Regions from separate parts of the Streptomyces sp. NPDC051172 genome, predicted to be linked through region 3. Evidence: riboswitches for the same ligand, from Rfam matches in the RefSeq annotation. Region 3 holds a riboswitch; each other region holds the start of a gene.

What was found. A riboswitch is a leader RNA that binds a small molecule or an ion and turns the genes downstream of it on or off. The one in region 3 is predicted to bind cyclic di-AMP.
Positions count from the first base shown of each region.
Region 1: another riboswitch for cyclic di-AMP. It lies ahead of AB0N07_RS21920 (NlpC/P60 family protein); the one in region 3 lies ahead of AB0N07_RS38490 (transglycosylase family protein).
Region 2: another riboswitch for cyclic di-AMP. It lies ahead of AB0N07_RS21780 (M23 family metallopeptidase); the one in region 3 lies ahead of AB0N07_RS38490 (transglycosylase family protein).

Region 1 is NZ_JBFBBE010000035.1:1,021-11,076, forward strand. Features, by position in the region: partial or broken gene AB0N07_RS21915 (tellurite resistance/C4-dicarboxylate transporter family protein) at 1-604, opposite strand, end outside; gene AB0N07_RS21920 (NlpC/P60 family protein) at 701-1,855, opposite strand; cyclic di-AMP (ydaO/yuaA leader) riboswitch at 1,864-2,035, opposite strand; gene pcrA (DNA helicase PcrA) at 2,428-4,920, shown strand; gene AB0N07_RS21930 (M23 family metallopeptidase) at 5,011-6,471, opposite strand; gene AB0N07_RS21935 (alpha/beta fold hydrolase) at 6,756-7,622, opposite strand; gene AB0N07_RS21940 (cobalamin B12-binding domain-containing protein) at 7,975-8,391, shown strand; gene AB0N07_RS21945 (DUF5691 domain-containing protein) at 8,559-10,056, opposite strand, start outside.
Region 2 is NZ_JBFBBE010000034.1:57,795-67,850, forward strand. Features, by position in the region: gene AB0N07_RS21770 (HPr family phosphocarrier protein) at 1-152, shown strand, start outside; gene AB0N07_RS21775 (GntR family transcriptional regulator) at 292-984, opposite strand; gene AB0N07_RS21780 (M23 family metallopeptidase) at 1,172-1,936, opposite strand; cyclic di-AMP (ydaO/yuaA leader) riboswitch at 1,949-2,114, opposite strand; gene AB0N07_RS21785 (pitrilysin family protein) at 2,318-3,706, opposite strand; gene AB0N07_RS21790 (pitrilysin family protein) at 3,703-5,106, opposite strand; gene AB0N07_RS21795 (DNA topoisomerase IV subunit A) at 5,368-7,824, shown strand; gene AB0N07_RS21800 (GTP-binding protein) at 7,821-8,903, opposite strand; gene AB0N07_RS21805 (DUF6082 family protein) at 9,226-9,783, shown strand.
Region 3 is NZ_JBFBBE010000099.1:13,744-23,799, forward strand. Features, by position in the region: gene AB0N07_RS38470 (Ppx/GppA phosphatase family protein) at 1-455, opposite strand, end outside; partial or broken gene AB0N07_RS38475 (DUF501 domain-containing protein) at 714-1,115, opposite strand; gene AB0N07_RS38480 (septum formation initiator family protein) at 1,141-1,617, opposite strand; gene eno (phosphopyruvate hydratase) at 1,732-3,027, opposite strand; gene AB0N07_RS38490 (transglycosylase family protein) at 3,264-3,953, opposite strand; cyclic di-AMP (ydaO/yuaA leader) riboswitch at 3,958-4,126, opposite strand; gene AB0N07_RS38495 (transglycosylase family protein) at 4,322-5,314, opposite strand; gene AB0N07_RS38500 (cytochrome P450) at 5,533-6,771, shown strand; gene AB0N07_RS38505 (nucleoside triphosphate pyrophosphohydrolase) at 6,736-7,746, opposite strand; gene AB0N07_RS38510 (SurA N-terminal domain-containing protein) at 7,847-8,494, opposite strand; gene AB0N07_RS38515 (glycoside hydrolase domain-containing protein) at 8,638-9,465, opposite strand; gene AB0N07_RS38520 (protein kinase) at 9,625-10,056, opposite strand, start outside.

The DNA.
Region 1 (10,056 bases), on a different contig from region 3:
CTGTCCGCCGCGACGAGCCTCGCTCCGGCGAGCGCCGAGATGGCGAGCGCACCGCCCGCCACCCACTGGTCGCCCAGCCCTTGCGTCACCTGTCGCAGATCGAAGAGGGCCAGCACGCAGGCGTAGAGGACGAGCCCGAGTCAGAACAGCGCCGGCGCCGCGCGCGCGAGCCGTGCCGTCGCCTGGACCCCGGCGAGTGTGGCGCCGAGCACCGCGCCCGGCATGTGACGCCGCCAGTGCCGTGCGACCTGCACCAGCAGCAGCGGCCACAGCACGGCAGCCGGCGCGAGCAGGGCCTCGGCTGGGGTCTGCCGTCCGAGGGCGCAGAACCGGGTTCCGAGGACGGTGGTCGCCGCGACGGCGGTCAGCGCCCCCGGCGCCCCGCCTCCGCCCGCCACCTCACCGGTTCCCGCACCAGCCGGGCACCGAAGCCCGCCGCAAGCACCGCCCAGGCGACACAGGCCAGGCCCAGGACGATCCGCGACAGCACCTCGTACCCCGTCGGATGCAGTCCGAGCGACACACTGCCGGTCGCCGGCACGGCGGCCCCGGCCGCCGGCGAACGCTGCGCCCACCAGGCGTGGCGGAAGGTCGGGCCGGACATGGGGCCGATGCCAAGGAGTGCGGCGCGGGTTGAGGCCGGGCCACGCGCGCGTGCATCACAAACTGTCCCCACGCGCGCGTGCCCTGCTCTCCTGCCTCAGGCAGGCCGCACCACGCTGTGGATGATCGATTCGCCGCCGTAGTAGATCGACTCCTCGCGGACGTACGCGCCGGGCTTCGGGGCGTGGATCATCATGCCGTTGCCGATGTAGACGCCGACGTGGCTGATGTCGTCGTAGAAGAAGATCAGGTCGCCGGGCTGAGCGTCGGTCAGCGAGACCGTCGTGCCGGCGTTGACCTGGTCGTAGGTGGTGCGCGGGAGGGAGACGCCGGCGGCCTTCCAGGCGGCCTGGGTGAGGCCGGAGCAGTCGTAGGAGCCGGGGCCGGTGGCGCCCCAGACGTACGGTTTGCCGATCTGTGCCCGGGCGAAGGCGAGCGCCTTCTCGGCCTTGGTGGCGTAGGAGGAGTCGCTGGTGGAGGTGGATCCCGAGCCCGAGGCGGAGCCGCCGTCCCGGGCCGCGGCCTCTTCCTTGGCCTTCTCCGCCGCCGCCTGCTGTTTCGCCAGCTCAGCGGCCTTGCGGGCCGCCGCCTCCTCCTGCTGCTTCTGGATCGCCGCGAGCCGCGCCTTCTCGTCGGCGGTCAGCTTCGACAGCAGCTCGCGCGCGTCGGAGAGCTTCTTCTGCACCGTGGACTTGGCGGTCTGCAGGTCGCTCTGTGTCGCGGTGAGCGACTCAAGGCTCTTGGATGCCTCCTGACGCTTCTTCATCGTCGCGGACTGCTCGGTGAAGTACTCGTCGACCGCGCTCTTCTGGCGAGAGGTCAGCCGTCCCATCAGCTGCGTCTGGTCGAAGTAGTCCTGCGGGGAGTCCGCGAGCAGGAAGGTCGCCGTGTCGGGTGCGGCGGCTCCGGTCCGGTACTGGGCCGCGGCGAAGGAACCGAGCCGGTCACGCTCTTCGTTGAGCTTCTGCATGCGCTTGGCGACGTCGTCGAGGAGGGTGTCGACGTTCTTGCGCTGCTTCGTGGTCTTCTCTTTGGCCGCGTTGTACTTCTCGGTGGCCGACTCCGCCTGGCGGTAGAGGTCGTCGACCTTCTTCTCGACCTCTTCGAGGCTGGGCTTGCCGTCCGCGGCGGGGGCGGCGTTCGCGGACTGGGACAGCAGGGCCACCGAGGTGAGGGCGGCCGTGGCGAGGGCGGGGGTGCGTATACCTGCTACGCGCGAACCCGCGGGGCGCGACTTGCGGTGCGACGCCAAGGGAGGCGACTCCTTCCATGCTCCGCCTACCGAGTTAGCTGTCGGGTTCGGGCGGGTGGTTCGGAAGGGTTGCCCTACGGTCCGTGCCCCGAAAGGGAGGAGGACCGATTCACCCCAAGGTCGGTGTGGGTCCCCGGCTCCGGATGCGCGGCGGCGCACCGGACTCGGCGGAGGCCGCGCGGCCCGGCGACGTTCGCCGGTGGGGGTCGTGCGGCCTGCCGGAACGGTAGCCAACTCGTGTGGCCCCTGTGAAGGTTGATGTTCGATATGCCCGATACATTTTCGTGACCTTCGGTCAGCAGGTCGCATGCGCTCGTCAATTCGGGATGATATGTGCCGTCCTGGTGGTATTTCTGTCGGAGCGGCAGCGTCCACTCGCTTCGGTCCACGCCTCGACTTGTTCGATTACGGTCCGTGATGGCACGGTTCTGGAGAGCAGAGGACGTCTGGCGTTCAGGTCTGGAAGCACCAGGGATTCTGCGCCCGTGGAGGCCCAGGGGAGCCCGCGGATTCCGGCGATGTTCTCAGGGCGGCGGCGGGCTGTCAGTGGGGCACCCTAGACTCGGAGAGCGATGAGCAGCCTCTTTGACGACAGCTTCCTGGCGAACCTCCAGGCCCCCCGCGGGCACGAGGAGGAACCTCCGCCGCCGCCCGAGGACGATCACGGACCGGAGCCGGTTCCGGACGATCTGTTCGGCGGGAAGTTCGACGTGCCCCCGGACCGGGAGGACTACTACCGCAACGGCGCCCCCCGCCCGGCGATCGACCCGGCCGCACTCCTGGACGGGCTGAACGAGAACCAGCGCGCGGCCGTCGTCCACTCCGGCGGCCCCCTGCTCATCGTGGCCGGCGCCGGCTCCGGCAAGACCCGCGTGCTCACCCACCGCATCGCGTACCTCCTGGGCGAGCGGAACGTGCATCCCGGCCAGGTCCTCGCGATCACCTTCACCAACAAGGCCGCGGGCGAGATGAAGGAGCGCGTCGAGCAGCTCGTCGGCCCGCGGGCGAACGCGATGTGGGTGATGACCTTCCACAGCGCGTGCGTGCGCATCCTGCGGAGGGAGTCGAAGAAGCTCGGCTTCACCTCCTCCTTCTCGATCTACGACGCAGCCGACAGCAAGCGCCTGATGGCCCTCGTCTGCCGCGACCTGGACCTCGACCCCAAGCGCTACCCGCCGAAGTCCTTCAGCGCCAAGATCTCGAACCTGAAGAACGAGCTGATCGACGAGGAGGACTTCGCCGCCCAGGCCGCCGACGGTTTCGAGAAGACCCTCGCCCAGGCCTACGCCATGTACCAGTCGCGGCTGCGCGAGGCGAACGCCCTCGACTTCGACGACCTGATCATGACGACGGTCAACCTGCTGCGCGCCTTCCCGGACGTCGCCGAGCACTACCGCCGCCGCTTCCGGCACGTCCTGGTCGACGAGTACCAGGACACCAACCACGCCCAGTACGCGCTCGTACGGGAACTCGTCGGCACCGGCACGCGCGCCGACGAAGCTGACGTACCGCCGAACGAGTACGACCTCCAGCCCGCCGAACTGTGCGTCGTGGGCGACGCCGACCAGTCGATCTACGCCTTCCGCGGTGCGACGATCCGCAACATCCTCCAGTTCGAGGAGGACTACCCGGACGCGACGACGATCCTGCTGGAGCAGAACTACCGCTCCACCCAGACGATCCTCTCCGCGGCCAACGCCGTCATCGAGCGCAACGAGTCCCGCCGCCCCAAGAACCTGTGGACCAACGCGGGCGCGGGCGCCCGCATCACCGGCTACGTGGCCGACACGGAGCACGACGAGGCGCAGTTCGTCGCCGACGAGATAGACCGTCTCACGGACGCCGGCGAGGCGAAGGCCGGAGACGTCGCCGTCTTCTACCGCACCAACGCCCAGTCCCGTGTCTTCGAAGAGGTCTTCATCCGCGTCGGCCTGCCCTACAAGGTCGTCGGCGGTGTCCGCTTCTACGAGCGCAAGGAGGTCCGGGACGTCCTGGCCTACCTGCGGGTGCTGGCCAACCCCGAGGACTCGGTGCCGCTGCGCCGCATCCTCAACGTCCCCAAGCGCGGTATCGGCGACCGCGCGGAGGCGATGATCGACGCCCTCGCCCAGCGGGAGAAGATCAGCTTCCCGCAGGCGCTGCGCCGCGTCGACGAGGCGTACGGCATGGCCGCACGTTCGGCCAACGCCGTCAAGCGGTTCAACACACTGATGGAGGACCTCCGGACGATCGTCGAGTCCGGCGCGGGCCCGGCGACCGTACTGGAGGCGATCCTCGAACGTACCGGCTACCTCGCCGAGTTGCAGGCCTCCACCGACCCGCAGGACGAGACCCGCATCGAGAACCTCCAGGAACTCGCCGCCGTGGCCCTGGAGTTCGAGCAGGAGTCCGGTGAAGGCGAGGAGCCGGGCTCTCTCGCCGACTTCCTGGAACGCGTCGCGCTGGTCGCCGACTCCGACCAGATCCCCGACGAGGAGGAGGACGGCTCCGGAGTCATCACCCTGATGACCCTGCACACCGCCAAGGGCCTCGAGTTCCCGGTGGTCTTCCTGACGGGCATGGAGGACGGCGTCTTCCCGCACATGCGCGCCCTCGGCCAGACCAAGGAACTGGAGGAGGAGCGGCGGCTCGCGTACGTCGGCATCACGCGCGCGCGTGAGCGGCTGTATCTGACCCGGTCGTCGCTGCGCAGCGCGTGGGGGCAGCCGTCGTACAACCCGCCCTCCCGGTTCCTGGAGGAGATCCCGGCACAGCACGTCGACTGGAAGCGGACGGGCGCCGCCGCCCCGGTCTCCTCCGGCCCGGCGTCGGGCCTGGCCGCCTCCTTGTCGTCCTCCCGATCGCGCTCGTCGGCGTCGGGCGCGTCCGGCTTCGCCACGAGCCGCGCCTCCGAGAAGCCGGTGGTCTCGCTGGCCGTGGGCGACCGCGTCACACACGACCAGTTCGGGCTCGGCACGGTCGTGGCCGTGAAGGGCACGGGCGGCAACGCCGAGGCGACGATCGACTTCGGCGACACCAAGCCGAAGCGCCTGCTGCTGCGGTACGCACCGGTCGAGAAGCTGTAACTGCCGGTGACCTACAGCCCGTAGTGGGGGAGTTTGAGGACGAGGCCGTTCAGGCCGGATGAGGGGTCTGGGGCGCAGCCCCCAGCTCTCCTACGTCGGGTCCAGCCCGTGACTCCGCAGCCACGGCAGCGGGTCGATCGCCGAGCCCCCGCCCGGGCGGACCTCGAAGTGCAGGTGCGGGCCGGTCGAGTTGCCGGAGTTCCCGGAGTACGCGATCGGGTCGCCGGCCTTGACCGTCGTACCGGAGGCGACGCGATAGCTGGAGAGGTGGCAGTACCACGTCTCCGTGCCGTCCTTCGCGGTCACTATCATCATGTTTCCGTACGCACTGTTCCATTGCGTGCGGACGGTGCCGTCGGTCGCTGCCATCACCGTAGTGCCGTACGAGACCGGGAAGTCGATGCCGGTGTGCACGGACATCCAGTTGATGCCGGCCTGGCCGAAGTAGGCGCTGAGCCCCTTCTGCGTCACCGGAAGGACGTACTTCGGGCGCAGCCGCTCCTTGCGGGCCGCCTCCGCTGCCGCCTTCTTCTTCTCGGCCTCCTGCTGCGTCTTGAGGTCGATGCGCTCCTGGGTACGGCTCGCCCGGTCGGCGAAGTCGTCGGCGCCGGCGGAGAGGCTCCGGAGCTGGGTGTCCAGCTTGTTGTTGGCGGTGGATGGTTTCACCGCATGTGCGTCCGACGCGGTCGTCGAGGTGCCCTGGTCGCCGGTGAACGTGCCCACGGAGGCGGCGGCGATACCGGCCACGCCCATCACACACGCCGAGGGCACGGCGATGGTCAGCAGCGCGGACCGCTTGGCGGGCGCGCGACGGCGGGAACGGGCCCCGCTGCGGGAGCCCGCGCGCGCCGCCGGTGCCGACGTGGCCTCTTCCTGCTCGTCGAGGAGCGGGGCCGCCGAGGGCAGCTCCCCGGTGGCGTTCGACTGGCCGCCGTCCGGAGCGGATTCGTCGTACGGACCCTGCTCGGCCTGCTGCTCGTAGTCGTCGACGGGTCCGGCGGGCGCGGCGGTGTCACCGGCCTCGGGGCCCTCCGAGTTCCACTGCGTGGCGTCGTATGCGCCGGTGTCGAAGGCCTGGGTGCCCCATTCCCACTGCTGGGTCTGGTCGGCGTGGCCGCCCGAATGGTCGGGCTGCAGCCAGGCGTTCGCATCCCACTGACCTGAGACGTCGTGCCCGGTGGCCTGCGGCGGGATGGCGGCAAGCGGCTGGTAGCCGGCGGTCCAGGCGGTCGTGTCGTACACGCCCGTGTCGTAGGCGGCATGGTGCTGTGCCGCGTACGCGTCGTAGTTCAGGGTCTGCTGGCCGCCGGTGGCCCAGTGTCCGGAGTCGTACGAACCCGTGCTCTCGCCCGGGAGGCTGCCGAACAGGGGGTCTGCGGCGAAAGTCGCGGTGGCGTGGCTGCCGGTCGCAAAACCGTTGGAGTCGTAGTCGCCGTACGTGGTGAAGTCGCCGTACTGGGCTTCCTGCGTGCCGTACGACGCGTAGTGCGCCGAGGCGGCGTCGGAAGCCGGAGCCGGGGTCATGGTCCCCGACGGGTGACGGTCGTTCACCAACTTCTCTTTCGCCTCGACAACAGGGGCTGCCAGAGCAGTGCGGTGACTGTACCCGGCGGTACGCGGGCTCGACAATCTTCAACAGGTTTCGTGCGCGCAGGAAACGGGCATTCGGCCGTGTTTCGGGGGACGACGGGCACGGCTTTGGCCTGTGTTCGAAGGATGTTCGAGGCCAAATGGCTGTCGCATAGCCGTGCGGGCGCTGTCCGGGCGCCGTCCCAGGGCCGTAGGCAGGCTGTGCGGGATGTGGTCGTACCGGACGCGGCTGTAAAAGGACGTGGTCAGGCAACTGTCAGGCCGTCGGCGTGCGCGGCGGCTTCTGCTCCTGTCCGCTCGGTGTCGAGAGCCTGCCGTATCCCGGTCGCGACGGCCGGGTGCACGGGCAGGGCGAGATGTCCGATCCCGCTCACCCTCACGTTCTGCACCATCAGGTCGGGGTGGTCGATACAGGCGGTCTCCAGGGGGTCCATCAGGTGATCGAGGTCGCTCCAGAAACTCACGAAGTGCGTACGGCAGCCCGGCGCGGGCCGGGTCAGCTCCTCGAGCAGCTCCGAGCCGGGGCGCATCTGGCGGACGATCGGGTGCGCGTTCGCCAGCGGCACCACCCGGGTGCCGGAGTGCGGGGTGCCGAGCGTCACCAGCGTGCGGACGCGGATGTCACCGCCCAGGCGCTGCACGTAGTACCGCGCTATCAGTCCGCCGAGGCTGTGTCCGACGATGTCGACCTGCCTGCTGCCCGTGCGCTCGCAGATTTCTTCTATGTGCCGGCTCAGAAGTTCGGCCGCGGTGCGGATGTCGCAGGTCAGCGGCGAGTAGTTGAGCGACTCGATCTGCTGCCTGCCGTGCTGGACGAGGCTGCGGCGCAGCAGCACGAAGACCGAGCGGTTGTCGATGAAGCCGTGCAGGAGGACGACCGGGGGTTTGGCCTCGGACGGCAGCTGAGCGGCGCCGTCCGCCGACGGGAGCGGGATCGACGACCCTCGGCGTTCCTGTGTGACGCCGGAGGGATAGAGGAGGAGGTGTCCTGCGAGGATCGCGAGTTCCAGGGCGGTCGCCTTCAGCAGGGCCAGGGAGAGTCCCGCCAGTCTGCTCGGGAGCAGTCGCTGGCAGAGCGGGAGAAAGGGCAGCGTTGCCCTCGTGACCTTCATGGCCGACCTCCTGTCGGCACGCAGGAGGACGCCTCTGTCCCCCGTGTGCCCTCGTGGGAGGCCGCGAGGAAGGCGGTCGGCGGCCCTTCACGGCATAGCCGACACCCCGCATCGCCACGGCGCGCGGCCTGCGGCGCGGTGGTGCGGCGACCTCTTTGCGGCTCCCTTTGCGCGTGTTCCCGCCGGAACGGTGCGCGGTGAACGTGTCCCATCGTGTGATTTCCCCCTCTGTCTTCACCGCGAAACTGCGGGTTGCGGGATGCTGGCGATAACGTTCGTTCACTTTCCCGGCCGGTTCGGGTACCCAGTACTTGTCGGTAGGGATGGATGCAGTCGCTTCATGGAGGCAGTGATGGGTGTGGCAGCCGGTCCGATCCGCGTGGTGGTGGCCAAGCCGGGGCTCGACGGCCACGATCGCGGGGCCAAGGTGATCGCGCGTGCGTTGCGCGACGCCGGTATGGAGGTCATCTACACGGGCCTTCACCAGACCCCCGAGCAGATCGTCGACACCGCGATCCAGGAGGACGCCGACGCGATCGGGCTGTCGATCCTGTCCGGTGCCCACAACACGCTCTTCGCCGCGGTGATCAAGCTGCTCAAGGAGCGGGACGCTGAGGACATCCTGGTCTTCGGGGGCGGGATCATCCCCGAGGCGGACATCGCTCCGCTGAAGGAGCAGGGCGTCGCGGAGATCTTCACCCCCGGGGCCACGACGCAGTCGATCGTGGACTGGGTGCGGGCGAATGTCCGTCAGCCTGCCGGAGCGTAGGCCTCCCGCGGTGGGGCGGTTGTCTTGTGCGGGTGGGCCTGGGTGACCGGGCCTGGGGGCTCTGCCCCCAGACCCCCGTGTCGGCCTGAACGGCCTAGTCCGCAAATGCTGGACGGGCTGATGGGTACCGACCGGCTCCGAGGAGCGTCTGCCGCCGCAGGGCAGTCCTACGCCGATTCCAGCTCTTCTGTCATCGCTGCCCGCAACCGCAGGGTCGTGACCAGGCGCTGGAACGCCTCCGCCCAGTAGCCGCCCGCCCCCGGTGATGCGTCCTCCGTCTCGTCGGGTATCGCCAGCAGGCCGTCGAGGCGGCTCGCCTCGGAGGGGTCGAGGCAGCGTTCGGCCAGGCCCATCACTCCGCTGAAGCTCCATGGGTAACTTCCCGCGTCCCGCGCGATGTTGAGCGCGTCCACCACCGCCCGCCCGAGCGGCGCAGACCAGGGCACCGCGCACACCCCGAGCAGCTGAAACGCCTCGGACAGGCCATGGGCCGCGATGAAACCGGCCACCCAGTCGGCCCGTTCGGCGGCGCTCAGCGTGCCGAGCAGCTTGGCGCGCTCGGCCAGCGACACCGCGCCCGGACCGCCGGCCTCCGGGGCGGACGGGGTTCCGAGGAGCGCCCGGGCCCACTCGGGGTCCCGCTGCCGCACGGCGGCCCGGCACCAGGCCGCGTGCAGTTCGCTCTGCCAGTCGTCCGTCACCGGCAGCGCCACGATCTGCCCTGGCGTACGCCCGCCCAGCCGCGTGGACCAGCTCCCGAGCGGTGTCGCCTCCACCAACTGGCCGAACCACCAAGACCGTTCACCCCGCCCTGCCGGAGCCTTGGCCACGACACCGTCGCGCTCCATGCTCGCATCGCACTCGTGCGGAGCCTCCACGCTGATCACCGGTGAGTCGCCCGTGTGGTCGACGGCCACACAGGCCGCGGCTCTCAGGGCCATCCGCGCGGCGAGCGCCGAACCCGGCAGTGCGGAGAGCAACTCTGCCGCCGTCGCCCGCACGTTGCGACTGCGGTCGGCCAGCGCCTGTTCCAGGAAGGGCTCGTCCTCGGGACCGAGTCCCGTGCGCAGCGAGTCGAGGAACATCAGGCGGTCCTCGGCCCGCTCCGTCGACCAGGTCGTGGTGAGCAGTTCGCGGGCGGCGGCGGGCTCGCGGGCGCGTATGGCGGACAGGAGCGCGACCCGCTCGGCGAACAGGCCCTCCTCCCACAGGCGCAGGGTCTGCTCCGTGTCCTCGGGGCGCGGCAGGGCGGCGCCCCCGCCCGGGGTGGCACGCAGGGCGAACCGCCAGTCGGGGTTCAGCCGGGCGAGCCACACGGCGCGCGGCCCTGCGAACGCCAGCGCCGCCGGCCGCAGATCCGTACGCCCCCGGGCCGCGTCCAGCAGCGCGGGCAGCGCCTGAGGGGGTGCCGCGAAACCGCGGGCGTTCGCCGCCGCGAGCCATTGCGGCAGCAGCTCCATGAGGTCCGGCGCCGTGCCCCGGCGGCCGCCGCCGCCCGTGCCTGGGCGGTCGGACAGCAGCAGCGCCAGCCTGCGGGCCGCCGCGGGAGGCAGCACGGGCCGCGGGTCCTCGGCAGCCGGCTCGGGCCGTCCGGCCGCGCGCGCCGCCCGCAGCCCGGCCCGCCGACGGACTGTCTCCGCGGCCGCCGCGTCCAGCAGCGCCACC
Region 2 (10,056 bases), on a different contig from region 3:
ACGCGGCCTCCATGCTGGCCGTTCTCGGCCTGGGCGCCCAGGGCGGCGAGGAGATCGTCCTCGCCTCCGAGGCCGAGGGTGCGGACGTCGCCCTCGACCGACTGGCGAAGCTGGTGTCCGAGGGACTCGAGGAGCTTCCCGAGACCGTCTGATCACGGCACCACAGAAGGGCTCGTCCGAATTGCCGGGCGGGCCCTTTGCTTTTCCCGCACAGGGGCGGCGGAATTACCGGTCGCGGGCAGCAGAAATAATGCCCCGCGAATTGTTGCTTCTTTGTATACGGCGCCCGTGTTAATGCCGCAGGCCCGACATGTTTACGGCATGTTGCGAGTTCCTCACACCGTTCGCGCGGCCCTCTCCGCCGAAGCGCAGCCGGTGCGCCGCGGTCGAGCGCTCGGTGTGCAGCGTCGTGACCGCCCGCGCGCGCTCGCTGTCGCCGCGGGCCACGGCGTCGACGATCGCCCCGTGCTCCGCCCAGGACTGCCCGGGGTCGACCGGTGCCTCCACGGCGTACATCCAGGCGATCTTGTGGCGCAGCTGGGTCAGCATCGAGGTCAGCGCGGGGCTGCCGGAGGCCTGGGCCAGCGTCTCGTGGAACCAGCCTCCCAGGGAGCGCAGATCCTCGCTGTTGCCCCTCCTGGCCCGCTCCTGACCCAGCCTGACCAGGCCGCGCAGTACCTTGAGATGGGCGTCGGTGCGCCGCTGGGCGGCCCGGGAGGCGCCGAGCGGTTCCAGGAGCATGCGCATCTCCAGCAGGTCGGCGGCCTCCTGCTCGGTCGGTTCCGCGACGCACGCGCCCGCGTGCCGCCGGGTCACCACGAAGCCCTCGGCCTCCAGCGTGCGCAGCGCCTCGCGCACGGGGACGCGCGAGACGCCGTAGCGGCGCGCGAGGAGTTCCTCGGTGAGCCGGCTGCCACGCTCGTAGACACCGGCGACGATGTCGTCCCGGATCGCCGTGCACACCGAGTGCGCCGGAATACGCATGACCGACCTCCGACTTAATCCCCGTGAAACGTCGATGATTGACGTGTATCGGTGACTCTATTGCACGGAGCCGGAATTTCCGACGGCGGGCCGGAATCCATGGATATTTTTTGGACAGCGGGGCGGCAGAAACACCGAAAGCCCCGGCTCGGGAGCCGGGGCCGGAAGGAGATCTTGCGATGCGCCGTCAGACGTTCACGCCGTGCGAGCGCAGGTAGGCGACGGGGTCGATGTCCGAGCCGTACTCGGGGGTCGTACGGGCCTCGAAGTGCAGGTGCGGTCCGGTGGTGTTGCCGGTCGCGCCGGAGAGGCCTATCTGCTGGCCCGGGGTGACCGTCTGGCCCACGGAGATGCCGATGGACGACAGATGGCCGTACTGGGTGTACGTGCCGTCGTTCATCTTGATCACGATCTGGTTGCCGTAGGCGCCGCCCCAGCCGGTCTGGACGACGGTGCCGGCGCCGACCGCGTGCACGGGCGTGCCGCTCGCGGCGTGGAAGTCGATGCCGGTGTGGCTGCCGGAGGACCACAGCGAGCTGCTGGCCCGGTAGCCGGTGGAGACGTACGAGTTCGAGATCGGCGCCACGAACGTGTTGAGGCGCTTGCGCTCGGCCTCGCGGGCGGCGCGCTCCTTGGCCTCGCGCTCCTGCTTGGCCTGGGCAGCGGCCTTCTCGCGTGCCGCCTCCTGGGCCGCCTTCTTGAGCGCGGCCTCCTCGGCGGCCTGCTTCTGGGCGTCGGCCTGGGCCTCGATCCTGTTGGCGATCGTGTCGCCGATGGTGATGACGGGGGTGAGGCCGGTCTGCTCGACGGAGGTGTCGGCGGCGAGCGCGGGGGCCGCGAGGGTACCGATGACGCCGGTGGCGGCGAGGGCCGCGACCCCGGCGGCGCGGGTGGTGGTGCGGTGCGTCCGTGCGGGGCGACGACGCTTCCCGGTGGCGCGCGTGAACGCCATGTGGTGGCTGGTCCTTTCCTTCCCTCTCGCCTACCGGGTTAGCTGACGGGTTCGGAGCAGGAAGGTCTCCTACGGACCCCCTCGCTGCACGCGCGGGCGTCCGATTCACCCCAGGGGACTGCGATGGGTCCCCGGCTCCCCTGGCTCGCGCCGTACGGGGACTCGGCGATGGCTGTCCGGTGCCGCGGATGCGGCGCGGTGCCTGACGGACAGCCCGGAAGACGCTAAGCGGGGCCGCTTTCAATCCCCAAACGGATCACGCTGTTTGTAGCGCATCACACAGGGCAGACAGGCAACTCTCCTTCGATTCTCCGCCAATTCGGACATAAGAGGGCCCTGGTAACGCATCCGTCACCAGGGCCACCCCACGCGCGCGTGCCGCTACTCGGCCGACACCACCGTGACTTCACCGATACCGAGCGCCTCGACGGGCTCCTTGATCTGGGCCGCGTCACCGACGAGAACCGTCACCAGACGGTCCACCGGGAAGGCGCTCACGGCCGCCGCGGTGGCCTCCACGGTGCCGGTCGCGGCGAGCTGCTGGTACAGCGTCGCCTGGTAGTCGTCGGGCAGGTGCTGCTCGACCTGGTCGGCCAGCGTGCTCGCGACGGCCGCCGCGGTCTCGTACTTCAGCGGCGCCACACCGACGAGGTTCTGGACGGCGACATCGCGCTCGGCGTCGGTGAGGCCGCCCTCGGCGAGCGTGCGCAGCACCGTCCACAGATCCTGCAGCGCCGGGCCGGTGTTCGGGGTGTCGACGGAGCCGCTGATGGCGAGCATCGCGGCACCGGAGCCGTCCGGGGCGGACCTGAGGACCTGGCCGAACGCGCGCACACCGTAGGTGTAGCCCTTCTCCTCGCGCAGGACGCGGTCCAGGCGCGAGGTGAGGGTGCCGCCGAGGCAGTACGTGCCGAGCACCTGGGCGGGCCACACGCGGTCGTGCCGGTCGGCGCCGACGCGGCCGATGAGCAGCTGCGTCTGGACGGCGCCCGGACGGTCGACGATGATCACGCGCCCGGTGTCGTCGGCGGTCACCGGCGGCACGGGGCGGGGTTCGGCCCTGGAGCCGGTCCAGGCGCCCAGGGTGTCGCCGAGCAGCGCGTCCAGGTCGATGCCGGTGAGGTCGCCGACGACGACGGCGGTGGCCGTGGCGGGCCGGACATGGCGGTCGTAGAAGGCGCGTACGGCCGCCGCGTCGATCTTCTCGACCGTCTCCTCGGTGCCCTGGCGCGGGCGCGACATGCGCGAGGTCGCCGGGAACAGCTCCTTGGAGAGCTCCTTGGCGGCACGGCGCGAGGGGTTGGCCAGCTCGTGCGGGATCTCGTCCAGGCGGTTGCGGACCAGCCGCTCGACCTCGCTGTCTGCGAACGCGGGCGCCCTGAGGGCGTCGGCGAGCAGCCCGAGCGCCTTGGCGAGACGGGAGGCCGGGACCTCGAGGCTCAGACGTACGCCCGGGTGGTCGGCGTGCGCGTCCAGGGTCGCGCCGGCGCGCTCCAGTTCGGCGGCGAACTCCTCGGCGGAGTGCTTGTCGGTGCCCTCCGAGAAGGCTCGGGCCATGATCGTGGCGACGCCTTCGAAACCGGCCGGCTCGGCCTCCAGGGGTGCGTCCAGGAGCACCTCGACGGCGACGACCTGCTGGCCGGGGCGGTGGCAGCGCAGGACGGTCAGGCCGTTGTCGAGCGCGCCGCGCTCGGGGGACGGGAACGCCCACGGCTTGGCCTCGCCCGCCCGGGGCTGCGGGTGGAACTGCATCGTGGCGAGCTCGGTCACTTGGCCGCCTCCTCGTTCTGGTCGGTGGCTTCCACCGTGGCTTCGGACTCGGGGTCTTCGGGGAAGTCCTCGTCCTGGGCGTGCTCCGCGGACTCGGGCGAGAGCGGCTCGTAGACGAGCACCGCGCGGTTGTCGGGGCGCAGGCGGGCCTTGGCGACCTCCTGGACCTCCTTGGCCGTCACCTCCAGGACGCGCTGCACGGCGGTCAGCGCGAGCTGAGGGTCGCCGAACAGGACGGCGAACCGGCACAGTTCGTCGGCGCGGCCCGCGACCGTGCCGAGCCGGTCCAGCCACTCGCGCTCCAACTGGGCCTGGGCACGCTCCATTTCCTCGGCCATGGGGCCATCGGCGGCGAACCGGGCGAGCTCCTCGTCGATGGCGGCCTCGATGACCGGCACCTCGACGTCACCGGAGGTCTTCACGTCCAGCCAGCCCAGGGAGGGTGCTCCGGCCAGCCGCAGCAGGCCGAATCCGGCCGCGACGGCCGTACGGTCGCGGCGCACCAGCCGGTTGTAGAGGCGGGAGGACTCGCCGCCGCCGAGGACGGTGAGCGCCAGGTCGGCGGCGTCCGCCTCGCGCGTGCCGTCCTGCGGCAGCCGGTAGGCCGCCATCAGAGCGCGCGCCGGGACCTCCTCCTCGATGACCTCGCGCAGCTGCTCACCGATGATCTCCGGCAGCGAGCCGTCGCGGGGCTCCGGCTTCCCGTCGTGCGAGGCGATGGACCCGAAGTACTTCTCGATCCAGGCGAGCGTCTGCTCCGGGTCGATGTCACCGACGACCGAGAGGACGGCGTTGTTGGGCGCGTAGTACGTGCGGAAGAACGCGCGCGCGTCCTCCAGGGTCGCCGCGTCCAGGTCGGCCATCGAGCCGATCGGCGTGTGGTGGTAGGGGTGGCCCTCCGGGTAGGCGAGGGCGGTCAGCCTCTCGAAGGCCGTGCCGTACGGCACATTGTCGTAGCGCTGCCTGCGCTCGTTCTTGACGACGTCCCGCTGGTTCTCCATGGACTCGTCGTCGAGGGCGGCGAGCAGGGAGCCCATCCGGTCGGCCTCCAGCCAGAGGGCGAGCTCCAACTGGTGGGCGGGCATGGTCTCGAAGTAGTTGGTGCGCTCGAAGCTGGTGGTGCCGTTCAGCGAGCCGCCGGCGCCCTGCACCAGCTCGAAGTGCCCGTTGCCCTTGACCTGCCCGGAGCCCTGGAACATCAGGTGCTCGAAAAGGTGAGCCAGGCCGGTACGTCCCTTGACTTCGTGGCGCGAGCCGACGTCGTACCAGAGGCACACCGCCGCGACCGGGGTCAGGTGATCCTCTGAGAGCACCACGCGCAGGCCGTTGGCCAGACGGTGCTCGGTCGCTGTCAGGCCCCCGGTGCCTGCCTGGTCTGTGGCCGTGTGACCCATGGGCATGTACGTCCCTTCGCCTCGCGGATGCGGTGGTTCGAACCGCGGTTTTCCTGCCGGTCCTGCCACTGTATGCAAGCGTGCAGATCGTCGGCGAAGTTCCCGCACGACATACGCCCACAGCGGATCGCGTAGCCTTCCGCCACGCCGGGAACCTACTTCGACGCCAGGTCCTCGTCCGCGTTGTCAGTGCCGCGGTCCACAATGGTCGCGTCAGAACCCGTTCACGCTTCAGCGCGAGCAGCCAGAAAAGAGGAGCCGGCAGCGATGGCCCGCCGCAGCACGAAGACCCCGCCGCCCGACGACTCGTTCGAGGAGCGCATCCTCGACATCGACGTCGTCGACGAGATGCAGGGCTCCTTCCTCGAGTACGCGTACTCGGTCATCTACTCCCGAGCCCTGCCCGACGCCCGCGACGGTCTCAAGCCGGTCCACCGCCGCATCGTCTACCAGATGAACGAGATGGGACTGCGCCCCGACCGCGGCTATGTGAAGTGCGCGCGCGTGGTCGGCGAGGTCATGGGCAAGCTGCACCCGCACGGTGACGCGTCGATCTACGACGCCCTGGTGCGCATGGCCCAGCCCTTCTCCATGCGCGTGCCGCTCGTCGACGGCCACGGCAACTTCGGGTCCCTGGGCAACGACGACCCGCCGGCCGCCATGCGGTACACCGAGTGCCGCCAGGCCCAGGCGACGAGCCTGATGACGGAGTCGATCGACGAGGACACGGTCGACTTCGCGCCCAACTACGACGGCCAGGAGCAGGAGCCGGTCGCCCTGCCCGCGGCCTTCCCGAACCTGCTGGTGAACGGCTCGTCGGGCATCGCGGTCGGCATGGCGACGAACATGCCGCCGCACAACCTCGCCGAGGTCGTCGCGGCCGCCCGGCACCTGATCCGCTACCCCGCCGCGGACCTCGACACCCTGATGAAGCACGTTCCCGGCCCGGACCTGCCCACCGGCGGCCGCATCGTGGGCCTCGCCGGCATCCGGGACGCGTACGAGACGGGCCGCGGCACCTTCAAGATCCGTGCCACGGTCGAGATCGAGACCGTCACCGCCCGCCGCAAGGGCCTGGTCATCACCGAACTGCCCTTCACGGTCGGTCCCGAGAAGGTCATCGCCAAGATCAAGGACCTGGTCGGCTCCAAGAAGATCCAGGGCATCGCCGACGTCAAGGACCTCACCGACCGCGCGCACGGCCTGCGCCTGGTCATCGAGATCAAGAACGGCTTCGTGCCGGAGGCCGTCCTGGAGCAGCTGTACAAGCTGACGCCGATGGAGGAGTCCTTCGGCATCAACAACGTCGCACTGGTGGACGGCCAGCCGCTCACCCTGGGCCTCAAGGAGCTCCTGGAGGTCTACCTCGACCACCGCTTCGAGGTCGTGCGCCGCCGCAGCGAGTTCCGCCGCACCAAGCGCCGCGACCGGCTGCACCTGGTGGAGGGCCTGCTGACGGCTCTCGTCGACATCGACGAGGTCATCAGGCTGATCCGCTCCAGCGAGAACAGCGCGCAGGCGAAGGAGCGCCTGATGGAGCGCTTCTCGCTCTCGGAGATCCAGACCCAGTACATCCTCGACACGCCGCTGCGCCGTCTCACCAAGTACGACCGCATCGAGCTGGAGTCGGAGAAGGAGAAGCTGAACGCGGAGATCGCGGAGCTGACCCGGATCCTGGAGTCGGACGCGGAGCTGCGCAAGCTGGTCTCCTCCGAACTGGCCGCGGTGGCCAAGAAGTTCGGCACCGAGCGGCGTACGGTCCTGCTGGAGGCCTCGGGCGCCCCGGCGGCCGCCGTACCGCTGCAGGTCGCGGACGACCCGTGCCGGGTGCTGCTGTCCTCCACTGGCCTGCTGGCCCGCACGTCGAACGGCGAGCCCTTCCCGGAGGACGCCGACGCCCGGCGCACCAAGCACGACGTGATCGTGTCGGCGGTCCCGGCGACGGCACGCGGCGAGATCGGCGCGGTGACCTCCTCCGGCCGCCTCCTGCGGATCAACGTCGTCGACCTTCCCCAGCTGCCGGACACGGCGTCGGCGCCGAACCTCTCCGGCGGGGCGCCTCTGTCGGAGTTCCTCTCCCTGGAGGACGGCGAGACGGTGGTCTGCCTGACCACGCTGGACGAGTCCTCCCCCGGTCTCGCCCTCGGCACCGAACAGGGCGTCGTCAAGCGTGTGGTCCCCGACTACCCGTCCAACAAGGAGGAGTTGGAGGTCATCACACTCAAGGACGGCGACCGGATCGTCGGCGCGGTCGAGCTGCGCACCGGCGAGGAGGACCTGGTCTTCATCACGGACGACGCGCAGCTGCTGCGCTACCAGGCCTCACAGGTCCGCCCCCAGGGCCGTCCGGCGGGCGGTATGGCGGGCATCAAGCTCACCGAGGGCGCGAAGGTCATCTCCTTCACGGCGGTGGACCCGGCGGCGGATGCGGTCGTTTTCACGGTCGCGGGCTCGCGCGGCACGCTCGACGACTCGGTCCAGACGACGGCCAAGCTGACCCCGTTCGACCAGTACCCGCGCAAGGGCCGCGCCACCGGCGGTGTGCGCTGCCAGCGGTTCCTGAAGGGCGAGGACTGCCTGTCCCTGGCCTGGGCGGGCCCCGTCCCGGCCAAGGCGGCGCAGAAGAACGGCACGCCGGCCGACCTCCCGGAGCTCGACCCGCGCCGCGACGGCTCGGGCGTGTCCCTGGCGAAGACGGTGGCGGTGGTGGCGGGCCCCGTCTAGGCCGGCGGCTCCACGAGGTCCTCTTCCGGATCCTGTACGTAGCGCAGGACGCCCCACATACCGTGCTCGTCGGCGGTGTGCGGGGCGTCGCTGTTGCACGCCTCGAGTTCCTTGCCGAGGGCGGACGCGTCGATGCCCGAGCCGATGAGGACCAGCTGGGTGAGGCGGGCATCGCCCGGCGTCCAGGGCTCCGGGTAGAACCGGAGGAAACGCCCCACCGCGTGCACGGCGTAACGGTTGTGGGCGTCGTACGCCCCGAAGTCGACGTACCCCTTGATCCGGTACAGCCCCTCGGGCCTGCTGTCGAGGAACTCCATCAACCGGCGTGGGTCCAGGGGCACTTCGGAGCTGAAGGACAGACTGTCGTAGGCCGTGTGCAGGTGATCGGCGTGGCCGTGCTCGCCGGATTCCCCGTGCTTGCCGTGTTCGTGCAGGTCGTCGAAGGACAGCTGCCCGATGCGCTCCTCGCCGGGCCTGCAGTCGAAGAGGAACTCGGGATCGATGCGGCCATAGGTGGCCGGGACGACGGCTGCGCGGTCGGCGAGGGAGCGGACGAGCCCGAGGACGCACGCTGCGTCGGGTGCCCGGTCGAGCTTGTTGACGACGACGAGGTCGGCGAGGGCCAGGTGCCGGTCGATCTCGGGGTGCTTCACGCGCGTGTCGTCGAACTCGGCGGCGTCGACGACCTCGACGAGCCCGCCGTACACGATCCCCGGTTGCTCACTGGCGAGCACCATGCGCACGAGTTCCTGGGGTTCGGCGAGTCCGCTGGCCTCGATCACGATGACGTCGATGCTCGCGGAGGGCCGCGCGAGCCGCTCCAGATAGAGGTCGAGCTCGCTGACGTCCACGGCACAGCACAGACAGCCGTTTCCGAGCGAGACGGTGGAATCGCCGAGCGCTCCGGCCACGGCCATGGCGTCGATCTCGATGGCACCGAAGTCATTGACGACGGCACCGATACGGCTGCCACCGCTGCGGTGGAGGAGGTGATTGAGGAGGGTGGTCTTGCCGGAGCCCAGGAATCCGGCGAGTACGACGACCGGGATCTGCCGCAGGCTGTGGCTCGGCTGACTCAACGTGCGACCTCTCTTACACCGACGCGTGCACCGGATCGCGATCCCGGCGCACACACGAGGATTGAATGCCGGACCAGGATACGAGCCGGAATAATCACTGCGAAGTGAACGATTGTTAGCAGCACTTGCGGGGCAGACGTTGGGCAAGGCGCCGGGGCGTGCGACCCTCGCTTCCCTCCGTGCGCCTCCTCTCCGCCTCCCTGCCGACCAGAGCCGCTCGGCACCCTGGGAGACGGCAAGCGCCGCCCACCGCTCGCCGGTCCCCATCAGTCGACCCGCACCCCGACGACCGGCGGAACGGCCGCCTGACTCGGGGGTTGACATGGCCACACGGAAATTTGGGCTTCGGGGGCTGAGGGCCGTCGCGTCCGCAGGCGTAGGCCTGGCGGCAGGCGCCGCCTTCACCCTGGCCACACAGCGACCCGCTCTCCATGCCTTGCGCACACGGATCGAGCACCTGGAACAAGCCGCTCACACACAGCGCCAGACCAACTTCGCCCACCAGCAGCGCCTGCACTGGGAGCTGCTGAGCAAGGCCATGGACGATCCGGACCTGGCCGAGGTACTGGACGCCTACAACGGGACCGTTCCACCCAGGAAGCAGCGGCAGTTCCTCTTCGCCAACGCCCTGTACACCAATGCGCTCTGCTACTACCGCATGGGCAACATGACGCGCGAAGAGTTCTTCGGCTTCGCGCGGAGCATGCTCCAAAATCCCATATTCCGCGAGTATTGGTACGCAACCCGTCCTCATCGGGCGACACTGGTCGGCACTTCCGAAGAAGCCAAACTCGGCCGCATGGTTGACGAGCTTCTCGTCCAGTTGGAGGAAACGGACATCGACGAGTGGTGGGTGGTCGGAGAGCCGCCGACCGAGTAGGTGCAGCCGTTTCCCGCGCTCGCGGCGTGAAACGACGTCCCTGCGAGCCACCCTCCTGAGCGCATCACACGGTTGGGCGGTAACAAACCAGTAAACCGCCGCGTTTCCTCAGATGCCAACAAGGTTGACTACTGCGCATCCTGCGAAACGGGTCGATCCCCGCCCAACCTCCATCCACGCCGCCCGGTTGTCGAGACCGCGGCCCCACCGGGCCGAATCGCGCCGCGCTGCACCAGTGCGCACCCAGCTCGAGACCAAAAAGGAACACCAGAA
Region 3 (10,056 bases):
CACCCGACGTCGACGGAGCGCGCCGCGCGCACCTGGTCGTCGCCGACGACGAACTCGGTCGAGCCGCCGCCGATGTCGACCACCAGATGGGGACGGTCGAGGTCGTCACGCCCCTTCAGTTCCTTGGTCGCCCCGGTGAAGGAGAACTCGGCCTCCTGCTCGCCGGAGATGACCTCGGGCTCGACACCCAGGATGTCCACGACGCCCCGTACGAACTCGTCCCGGTTGGAGGCGTCCCGGGAGGCCGACGTGGCCACGAACCGCACCTTGTCGGCGCCCAGTTCACGGATCACCTCCGCATACTCCCGGCAGGCCGCGAACGTCCGCTCCAGCGCCTCGGGGGCCAGCCGCCCGGTCCGGTCCACGTCCTGTCCGAGCCGCACGATCGTCATGCGCCGGTCGAGTTCCAGCAGTTCACCGGTGGCCGGGCTGACGTCCGCGACGAGCAGGCGGATGGAGTTCGTGCCGCAGTCGACGGCGGCGACCCGGCTGAAGCCGGCGGGAACGAGAGGGGCGTACGCGAAGAAGCCGCTGCGGACCTCGGTGGGGTCGGTGACCTCGCCCTCCTCGCCGGGGATCTCGTCCGCCGGGTCGGGGGCCGCGAGCGGCTGCACGCACGGCCCCTTGAGCCACCACTCCGGCAGCATCGCGATCGCCTCGTCGCCCAGCGGGTTGACGCCGGGGCCCGCGGCCAGCGAGTGGCCCACCAGTACGTGCAGGCACTTCACCCGGTCGGGCATGCCGCCCGCGCTCGGGAAGCCCTCCAGGACCTCGATGGCGTCACGGCGCGCGATGTAGTCCTCGTGCGCGGCACGGTAGGCGGCAGCCAGCTCCGGGTCCGTCTGGAGCCGCTCCGTCATCTCCTTCATGACGCCGTTCGCCTCCAGCGTGCCGATCGCCGAGGCGGCACGGGGGCACGTCAGGTAGTACGTCGTCGGGAAGGGCGTGCCGTCCGGCAGGCGGGGGGCCGTCTCCACGACGTCCGGCTGGCCGCAGGGGCAGCGGTGCGCGATGGCGCGCAACCCGCGCGGCGGCCTCCCGAGCTGCTGCTTGAAGGCCTCGACATCGGCGTCGGTGGGCTCGGTGCGCGGGGTGGGCGGCGGGGGCGTATCCATGCCTGTACTGAATTCCTCTGTCGGTTCACTGGGCGGAGGCGTCGGACTTGTCGACCCCGTCCCAGACGTTCGTGTACCAGGGGCGGTGGCCCGCGCCCTGCTCGAAGCGCGACTGCTTGGCCACGTTCGGGTCGATCACGACGTAACTCGTCTCCCCGGGCAGCACATAGTGCAGCCGCAGCCGGATCTGCTGCTCGGCGTACTCGTCGTCCTGCCAGCGCGCCTTCAGGTCGCGCAGCTGCTCGACCCGCGCCCTGGCCTGCTCCCGCTGCCGCTGGAGATCGGCGATCTGGGAGCGCTGGGAGACGTACTGCCTTATGGGGTACGCCAGCGCCACCACCATCGAGCACAGCACCAGGGCGAGCAGCGCCGCCCGGCCGGTCAGCCGCGACCGGCGAGCCTGCCGCTTGGTCTGGGAGCGGTAGACCCGGGCCGCCGTCTGCTCGCCGAGCAGCCTGATCCTGGTCGCGGTGGAGAACCGGTCCCGGTCCTTCACGGCCATGTCCCCGCCTCCCGTCACACGTGCGTACGTCCCCGCACACGGTACGGGACCGGTACGGGGACGTACGTACGACTGGCTAAGGCTTAGCCCAGGTTGGGTCAGCCCTTGCTGTGTTTAATAGTTCGCAGAGCGAAACCGGGGGAAGGCCGAGCGGCCCGCGTACTCCGCGGCGTCGTCGAGGATCTCCTCGATGCGCAGCAGCTGGTTGTACTTGGCGACGCGGTCCGAGCGGGCCGGGGCGCCGGTCTTGATCTGGCCGCAGTTCACCGCGACGGCGAGGTCGGCGATGGTGACGTCCTCGGTCTCGCCGGAGCGGTGGGACATCATGCACTTGAAGCCGTTGCGCTGGGCCATCTCGACGGCGTCCAGGGTCTCGGTGAGCGAGCCGATCTGGTTCACCTTGACGAGCAGGGCGTTGGCGGTGCCCTCCTCGATGCCGCGGGCCAGGCGCTCCGGGTTGGTGACGAACAGGTCGTCGCCGACGATCTGGACCTTGTCGCCCAGCTTGTCGGTGATGACCTTCCAGCCGGCCCAGTCGTCCTCGAACAGCGGGTCCTCGATGGAGACGAGCGGGTAGGCCGCCACGAGCTCCTCGTAGTACTCGGTCATCTCGGCGGCCGAGCGGGACTTGCCCTCGAACTCGTACTTGCCGTCCTTGTAGAACTCGGACGCGGCGACGTCGAGCGCGAGCGCGATCTGCTGGCCGGGGACGTAGCCGGCCTGCTTGATGGCCTCGATGATGAGGTCGAGCGCGGCGCGGTTGGACTCCAGGTTCGGGGCGAAGCCGCCCTCGTCGCCGAGGCCGGTGGACAGGCCCTTGGTCTTCAGCACCTTCTTGAGGGTGTGGTAGACCTCGGCGCCCCAGCGCAGGGCCTCGGAGAAGGACTCCGCGCCGATGGGGGCGATCATGAACTCCTGGATGTCCACGTTGGAGTCGGCGTGCGAGCCGCCGTTCAGGATGTTCATCATCGGCACCGGCAGCAGGTGCGCGTTCGGGCCGCCCAGGTAGCGGAAGAGCGGCAGGTCGCTGGCCTCGGAGGCGGCGTGGGCGACGGCGAGGGAGACACCGAGGATGGCGTTGGCGCCGAGGGAGCCCTTGTTGTCGGTGGCGTCCAGGTCGAACATGGCCTGGTCGATCAGGCGCTGCTCGGTGGCGTCGTAGCCGACCAGCTCCGGGCCGATCTGCTCGATGACGGCGAGGACGGCCTTCTCGACACCCTTGCCCTGGTAGCGGTTGGGGTCACCGTCGCGGAGCTCGATGGCCTCGAAGGCGCCCGTGGAGGCGCCGGACGGGACGGCGGCACGACCCGTGCTGCCGTCGTCGAGGCCGACCTCGACCTCGACCGTGGGGTTGCCTCGGGAGTCCAGGATTTCCCGGGCTACGACGACGTCGATGGACGGCACGAGCATCTCCTTCTTGGATGTGACACGGCTACGGCAGTAGCGCGGTGGCTCTGCGGGATGAGCCTAACCGCCTGAGGCCGATCGGCCACGTTGCCGACCACCTCTTGGGCAGAACCGAGAGTAAATTGTTTCCGAACGGAACAAAGAGGGGGAGCAAAAAGAACCCCGCTCCGGTGCGTACGGGGGAACACGCACCGGAGCGGGGAGCCCCCTGGGGGCGGGGGGTGACCGTCAGCCCTGTGTCACTTCAGGTGCAGCTGCTGGCCGGGGTAGATCAGGTTGGCGTCCTGGACGATGTCCTTGTTCAGCTTGAACAGCTTCTGCCAGCCGCCCTTGACGCCGTGCTTCTCGGCGATCGAGCTGAGGGTGTCGCCCTTGACGACCTTGTACTCGCCGTCGCCCTTCTTGACCTTCTTGCCGGTCGGGGTGGTGACGGTCTTCGTGCTCTTCTGGGTCTTCGTGCTCTCGGTCTTCGCGGCCGGGCGCTCGGCGGAGCGGGAGGCGGCCTGCGAGTCCGTGGAGCGGGTGGTGTTCGTGGCGGGGGCGCTGCCGTTGTAGGCGGCACCGGACAGGCCCGTGCCGCAGACCGGCCAGGCGCCCTTGCCCTGCGCGGCGAGGACCTTCTCGGCCACGGCTATCTGCTGCGCCTTGGAGGCCTGGTTGGCCTGCGGGGCGTAGGCGGTGCCGCCGTACGCGGCCCAGGTGGAGGCGGAGAACTGCAGGCCGCCGTAGTAGCCGTTCCCGGTGTTGATGGCCCAGTTGCCGCCGGACTCGCACTGGGCGACCGTGTCCCACTCGGAGGCGGTGGCGGCGGAGGCGTTGCCGGCCGCCATCAGCGGAGCGGCGATGGCGACACCGGTGACGCCGGCCAGCGCGGCGGCCCGGGTGGCCTTGGACGGACGACGGTGCTTGCCCTTACCGGAAAACAGCATGGTTCGATCCCCTCACCGACGCCTGCGAGGTGAGCTGTCGGGTTCGGGCCGGTTGAGTTGCCCGGTCGTGCTCTCGCTCTCACGAGACACGGCTACACCCCTAGCCGCCCGTCAACTGCCCGGGCAGGCACCTACCTTGGGTCCCCCGCTCCTGCCTACGGCGCATTACGCGACGACTGTTCCCGTACGGCCGCTGGCAGGATTCGGCGTTGCGGCAGCCGGGGCTCGTGTTGACGAGCGGTGACGACGGTAGACACGCGATCCGTCGAATTTCAAAGACGATCAGGGCTTCTGAGACTCATCCCACACTTTCACCAAACCGGACATTCAGTGGCGAAGTATGACGTGAACTCCCTTTGCTTTTCGCCCTATTCGGCACCGAGTTTCAGGGTCTGACCGGCGAAGATGTGGTTCGGGTCGGTGCCGATGGCCTTCTTGTTCTCGGCGTAGAGCGCTCGCCACCCGCCGTCCAGGCCAAGGGAGTCGGCGATGGAGGCGAGGGTGTCGCCGGCGTGGACGGTGTACGCGCCACCCGTGCCGCCGTCGGCCTTGGTCTTGTCGACGGTCTTGCCGACGGTCTTGTCTGCCGCCTCGTCGGCGCTGGCGCCACGGTGGCGGCCGGTGCCGGTCGTACCGGTGTCGACGAGGGTCCAAGTGGACGCCGGAGGCTCGGGATTGTCCAAGTCATCCCCCTTCGTCCTGTCTGTCGACGAGCGGTCGGAGCCCTGTGAGTTGCCCGCGGCTTTCTTGGACGGAGAGGTGGACGGCGAGGCAGATGTGCCGGATTCGGTGGAGTTGTCCGTCGCGCTCACAGAGGACGAAGGCGAGGCACTGGAGGGCGAGCCGGAGGACGAATCCGACGAAGAGGACCCATCGGAGGCGCCGCCCGAGGAGTTGGACAGACCGGTCGAGTCGGATGCCCCGGATGAATCGGACGAACCGGAACCGCCGACCAGCACACCGGTGTCGACGGCGGCCGAACCCGAGTCCTTGGTGAGCCCGGAGGTCAGTCCGCAGGTATGGAAGGCGCCGACCCCCTGGTCGTCCAGGAGCTTCTCGGCGACGGCTATCTGCTGGTTGCGGCTGGCGAGGTCGGCCCGGGGGGCGTAGTCGAGGCCGCCGTACTTCTCCCAGTTCTCCTGGGTCAACTTGAGCCCGCCGTAGAACCCGTTGCCGCTGTTCTCGCTCCAGGAGCCGCCGGTCTCGCACTGGGCGACCTTGTCCCACGTGGTGCCGTCGGCGGCGCTGGCGCCGCCCGCGGCGAAGAGCGGGATCGCGATGGCGGAGCCGGTCACTCCGGCGGCGACGAGGAGAGCCGGAGCCTGACGGGGGCGACGGTGTCGACCGTTCCCGGAGAGCATGCGGAGGCCTTTCACGAGACAGCGATAACCGCGCGGCGCATGACACCGACAGGCGTTCGATACCGCCGCGCTGGTCCGTGAAGGTAGCGGCTGCCGATCACTTGTCACAAGTTAATGCCGCGTAGATCACGTGAAGATCACAGACTTGAACGCTCATCGTCTTCGGCCCGTTCGCTGCGGCGGCGCATCCACCTGCGGGCTCCCGATACGGTCGTCCCGTGAACGTCCCGAACACCACTCCCGAACTCTTCACCTGGGAATTCGCCGGCGACCCGTATCCGGCCTACGCCTGGCTGCGCGAGCACTCCCCCGTCCACTGGACGAAACTTCCCAGCGGGGTCGAGGCATGGCTGGTGACCCGCTACGCCGACGCACGTCAGGCGCTCGCGGACGGGCGGCTCTCGAAGAACCCCGAGCATCACGCCGAGGACGCGCAGGGCAAGAGCAGGACCGGTATTCCGGGTGAGCGCAGCGCCAATCTCATGACGCATCTGCTCAATATCGACCCGCCGGACCACACCCGGCTGCGCCGCCTCGTCTCCAAGGCGTTCACCCCGCGCCGGGTGGCCGAATTCGCGCCGCGGGTGCAGGAGTTGACGGACGACCTCATCGACCGGTTCGCGCCGCACGGCGAGGCCGATCTGATCCACGACTTCGCCTTCCCCCTCCCCATCTACGCGATCTGCGATCTGCTCGGCGTGCCGCGCGAGGACCAGGACGACTTCCGCGACTGGGCGGGGATGATGATCCGCCACGGCGGCGGGCCGCGCGGCGGTGTCGCCCGCTCCGTGAAGAAGATCCGCGGCTATCTCGCCGAACTCATCCACCGCAAGCGGGGTGACCTCGGCGAGGACCTGATCTCGGGCCTCATCCGCGCCTCCGACCACGGCGAGCACCTCACGGAGAACGAGGCCGCCGCGATGTGCTTCGTGCTTCTCTTCGCCGGCTTCGAGACCACCATCAACCTGATCGGCAACGGGACCTATGCGCTCTTGCGCAATCCCGGGCAGCGGCAGCGGCTCCAGGAGTCGATCGGACGCGGTGAGGGCGCACTGCTCGACACCGGTATAGAGGAGCTGCTCCGCTACGACGGCCCGGTGGAACTGGCCACCTGGCGCTTCGCCACCGAGCCGCTGACCATCGGCGGGCAGCGCATCGCCACCGGCGACCCCGTCCTGGTCGTCCTGGCGGCGGCCGACCGCGACCCGGCACGCTTCTCTCAGCCCGACACGCTCGATCTCTCCCGCCGGGACAACCAGCACCTCGGATACGGCCACGGCATCCACTACTGTCTCGGCGCCCCCCTGGCCCGTCTCGAAGGCCGCACCGCCCTGGAGACGCTGCTGCGCCGGCTGCCCGATCTGGAGCTCGCCGCCGATCCCGCCGAGCTGCGCTGGCGGGGCGGGCTCATCATGCGCGGGCTACGAGACCTGCCCGTGCGCTTCACCGCCGTCTGAGCGGATCCGGCCCTCCGTCTCCTTGATCGCGTCCCGGTAGGCCCGGGCTGCCGCCCGCAGCGCGGCCTCCGGGTCCACGCCCTCCGCCTCGGCGCGCACCGCCAGCCCGAGCAACTCGTAACCGACGCCCTCGGCTCGGGGCAGCGGAACCTCAAGGCCGGCCGTCCGCACCCGCGACGCCAGCTTCGCCGCGAGGGCCAGGCCCGGCTGGCCCAGCGGGACGCCCTCCGTCACCGAGGTGCGCTGCTTCTCGACCGCCTTGGTGCGCAGCCAGTGCTCCTTGACCTCCTCGGGCGTGGCGGCGGTCTCGTCACCGAAGACGTGCGGGTGGCGGTGGATGAGCTTGGTGACGATGCCGGCGGCCACGTCGTCGACGGAGAAGGGGGCGTCCGGGTCCTCCTCGGCTATCCGCGCGTGGAAGACCACCTGGAGCAGGACGTCGCCCAGTTCCTCGCGCAGTTCGTCGCGGTCGCCCTCCTCGATCGCTTCGACGAGTTCGTACGCCTCCTCGATGCCGTACTTCGCCAGGCCCTTGTGGGTCTGCCGGGACGACCACGGGCACTCGGCGCGGATGCGGTCCATGACCTGGACGAGGTCCAGGAGGCGGGCGCCCGGGAGGTCGTAGGAGGCGGGGAGCAGCTCCAGTTCCGGCATCTGTATCCGTCCGGAGCCGGCGAGGCGGGCCAGGCCGTCGGTGAGGGCCGGCTCGCCCTCGCCGGTCGCGACCACCACGACCGTACGGCCGCCCGCGCAGGTGTCGACCAGCTCCTCGGCGGCGGGGGCGGCCTCGTCCACCCGTATGCCCGCCTCCCGCAGATACGGCAGCTGCGGGTGGGTGCCGTCCGAGCACAGCACGCGGTCGGCGGCGTGCAGGGCCTGCCAGGCGGGCCAGGACAGCAGGCCGGGCGCGACGCGGTGGCTGGTGGTGAGCAGGACGATGCGGCCGGGGGCCTGTCCGGAGCTGGTTGCGTTCACGATCCGAACGTAACGCACACCGCCGACAGCCCCGGAAGTTGTCCACAGGGCCGTGGTCCGCCGGGTCGCTGTCCACAGGGGCGGCGGCTCTGGAGGACCGTTACGCCGTCTGCTGCGTCCCGGTCGCCGTGACCTCTCGCACCCAGGGGGTCGTCGCGTCGACGCGACTGCTCTTCTGGACGTCCCAGGTGCCGTAGCGCGGGTTCAGGTCGACGTGGAGTTCCCTGGACGCCTTGGACAGGGCGTTCCAGAAGGCAGGCTTGCTGGTGTCGGCGCCGAGGGCCTGGGCCAGCTTCTGGGCCTCGAGCTGGAGGCGCAGGTTCTCGTCGAGGCGCTGCGGGGCGACGCCGTACTGCTGGAGCCAGGCCGTCTGGAGGGCCTTGGAGCCGCCGACCTGCTGCTCCAGGCCCGTGCGCATCTGCTGGACCTCCTTGGGCGTGACGCTCACGCCCGCGTCCTGGGCGGCGCGGTGCAGTACCCGGTCGATGACCATCCCGTGCAGGGTGTCGCGGGTGAGTCCGGCGGTCTGCGAGACGGCCTGCTTGTACTGCGCGTCGTCCTTCACGGCCGCCCGCTGCGCCGCGCGCACCTCGTTCACCCGGGTCTGAAGCTGCGCCACGGTGATCCGCTGACCGCCGACGACGGCTGCCGCACCGGGGTGCGCACCGCTTCCGCAGGCGGTCAGGGCGGGGGCCGCGGCGGCGATCGCGGCGGTGAGGACGAGCGCGGTGCGACGGCGGCGGTGCAAGGAAGCCTCCCGAGGAGATTGTGCGACGGTGCACAAAGTCTTGCGGTGATCGATGGTAGGCAGTGGGTCGGCTGTGGCCAACCCATTCGACCAACGATTCACCGCGACTTCGGGCACCGTCGCGCCTCGGCGGGGGCCGGGGCTCAGCCGGTGATGGCCACCGGGGCGTCCCATGCGTCGCGGTCCACGGTGATCGTGTAGCCGTTCCGCGTCTCCTTGCTGTTGACCAGGTACTGGTGACCGCGGCTGTGGTTCGTGTACTGGGTCGAGCCGAACGGCCAGTCCGTGGTCGTGGTGTTCTGGTTGTCCCACAGGGCGTACCAGAGGTTGCCCGGCAGGTCGGTCTTGTCGGTGGCGTTCGCGATGGCCTTCGCGCTGGAGCTGGTGAAGCCGTAGTAGCCGGCGCGGTAGACCTTGGCGCGCAGCTCCTTGTCGAAGGCGCGGACATAGGTGAGCACGGCGTTGTTGCACGACGTGTTCGTGACGTCGTACGACTCCATGTCCAGGTAGATCGGGCTGCCGGCCTTCATACCGAGCGCCGATGCCTTGGCCACGGCGTCGTCCGCGTCGGTCTTGCCGAGGGAGGCGGCCGTGGTGGCGGTGATCTTCTCGGGGCTGGAGCCGGACTGGCAGGGCGGCTGGGCGCCGACGTAGAGCGGGATGAGCTTCCAGCCGACCGTGCTGACCGACTTCACCCAGGAGGCGGTGAGGTTGGGCTGGGAGCAGCCGCGGTTCCTGCCGCCGACGTAGACGGCCGCGGCGCCGTAGAAGCCGGTGTGCCAGGCCTTCATCGCGGCCAGGGAGGGGGCGGCACAGGTGTCGAAGGCGCGGCCGGTGTACGTCTGCTGGGCGGGCCAGGTGGTGGCGGCCATGGAGCTCTGCGCGGCGAGGCCGGCTCCCGCGACCACGGCGGCACCGGCGGCGGCCCAGGTGATGTATCTGCGCTTCTTGGACTGCCGATGGCCTGCCATGTGTACCCCACCCCTGGTTGTGCGTCGGCTGCATTGTGCGTTGCCAGGCGTGCTGCGTTGCCTGGCGTAAAACGAACGGAAACGTATCCGGACCCGGTCATGCTTTCGGGAAAAATAAGCCCCCGAGGATCACAATAATCCCTCAGGGCTCGGTAAAAACTAACCTCGCACCTGCCCCAACCACCCCAGAGTGCGGCGGATTTCGGCCGCGAGCGGGTGGCCGGGGCCGCGCAGGCGCTCCACGTCGAGCAGGAGCCGGGCGAGTGTGTCGTGCGCTGCTGCGCGGTCGCCGAGGGCGAGCAGGAGGTGCCCGATGCGGCGGCGGACGTCGTGGGCGAGCTCGGGGTCGCCGGCCACGTACTGGTTCTCGTAGTACGGCAGCAGCGCGCGGTACTCGGCGAGCGCGGCCGCCGGTTCACCGAGGGACTCCAGGCACTGGGCGGCCTCGTAGCGGAAGCGCAGCGACTGCGGGTCGGCCTGGCCCGCCTCGGCGGCGCGTTCGTCGGCGAGGCGGCGCAGTTCGGGCAGTGCGCGCCGGTACTGGCCGTCGTCCATGAGGGTCGCCGCGTACTGCTTGCGCAGGGTGCGGAC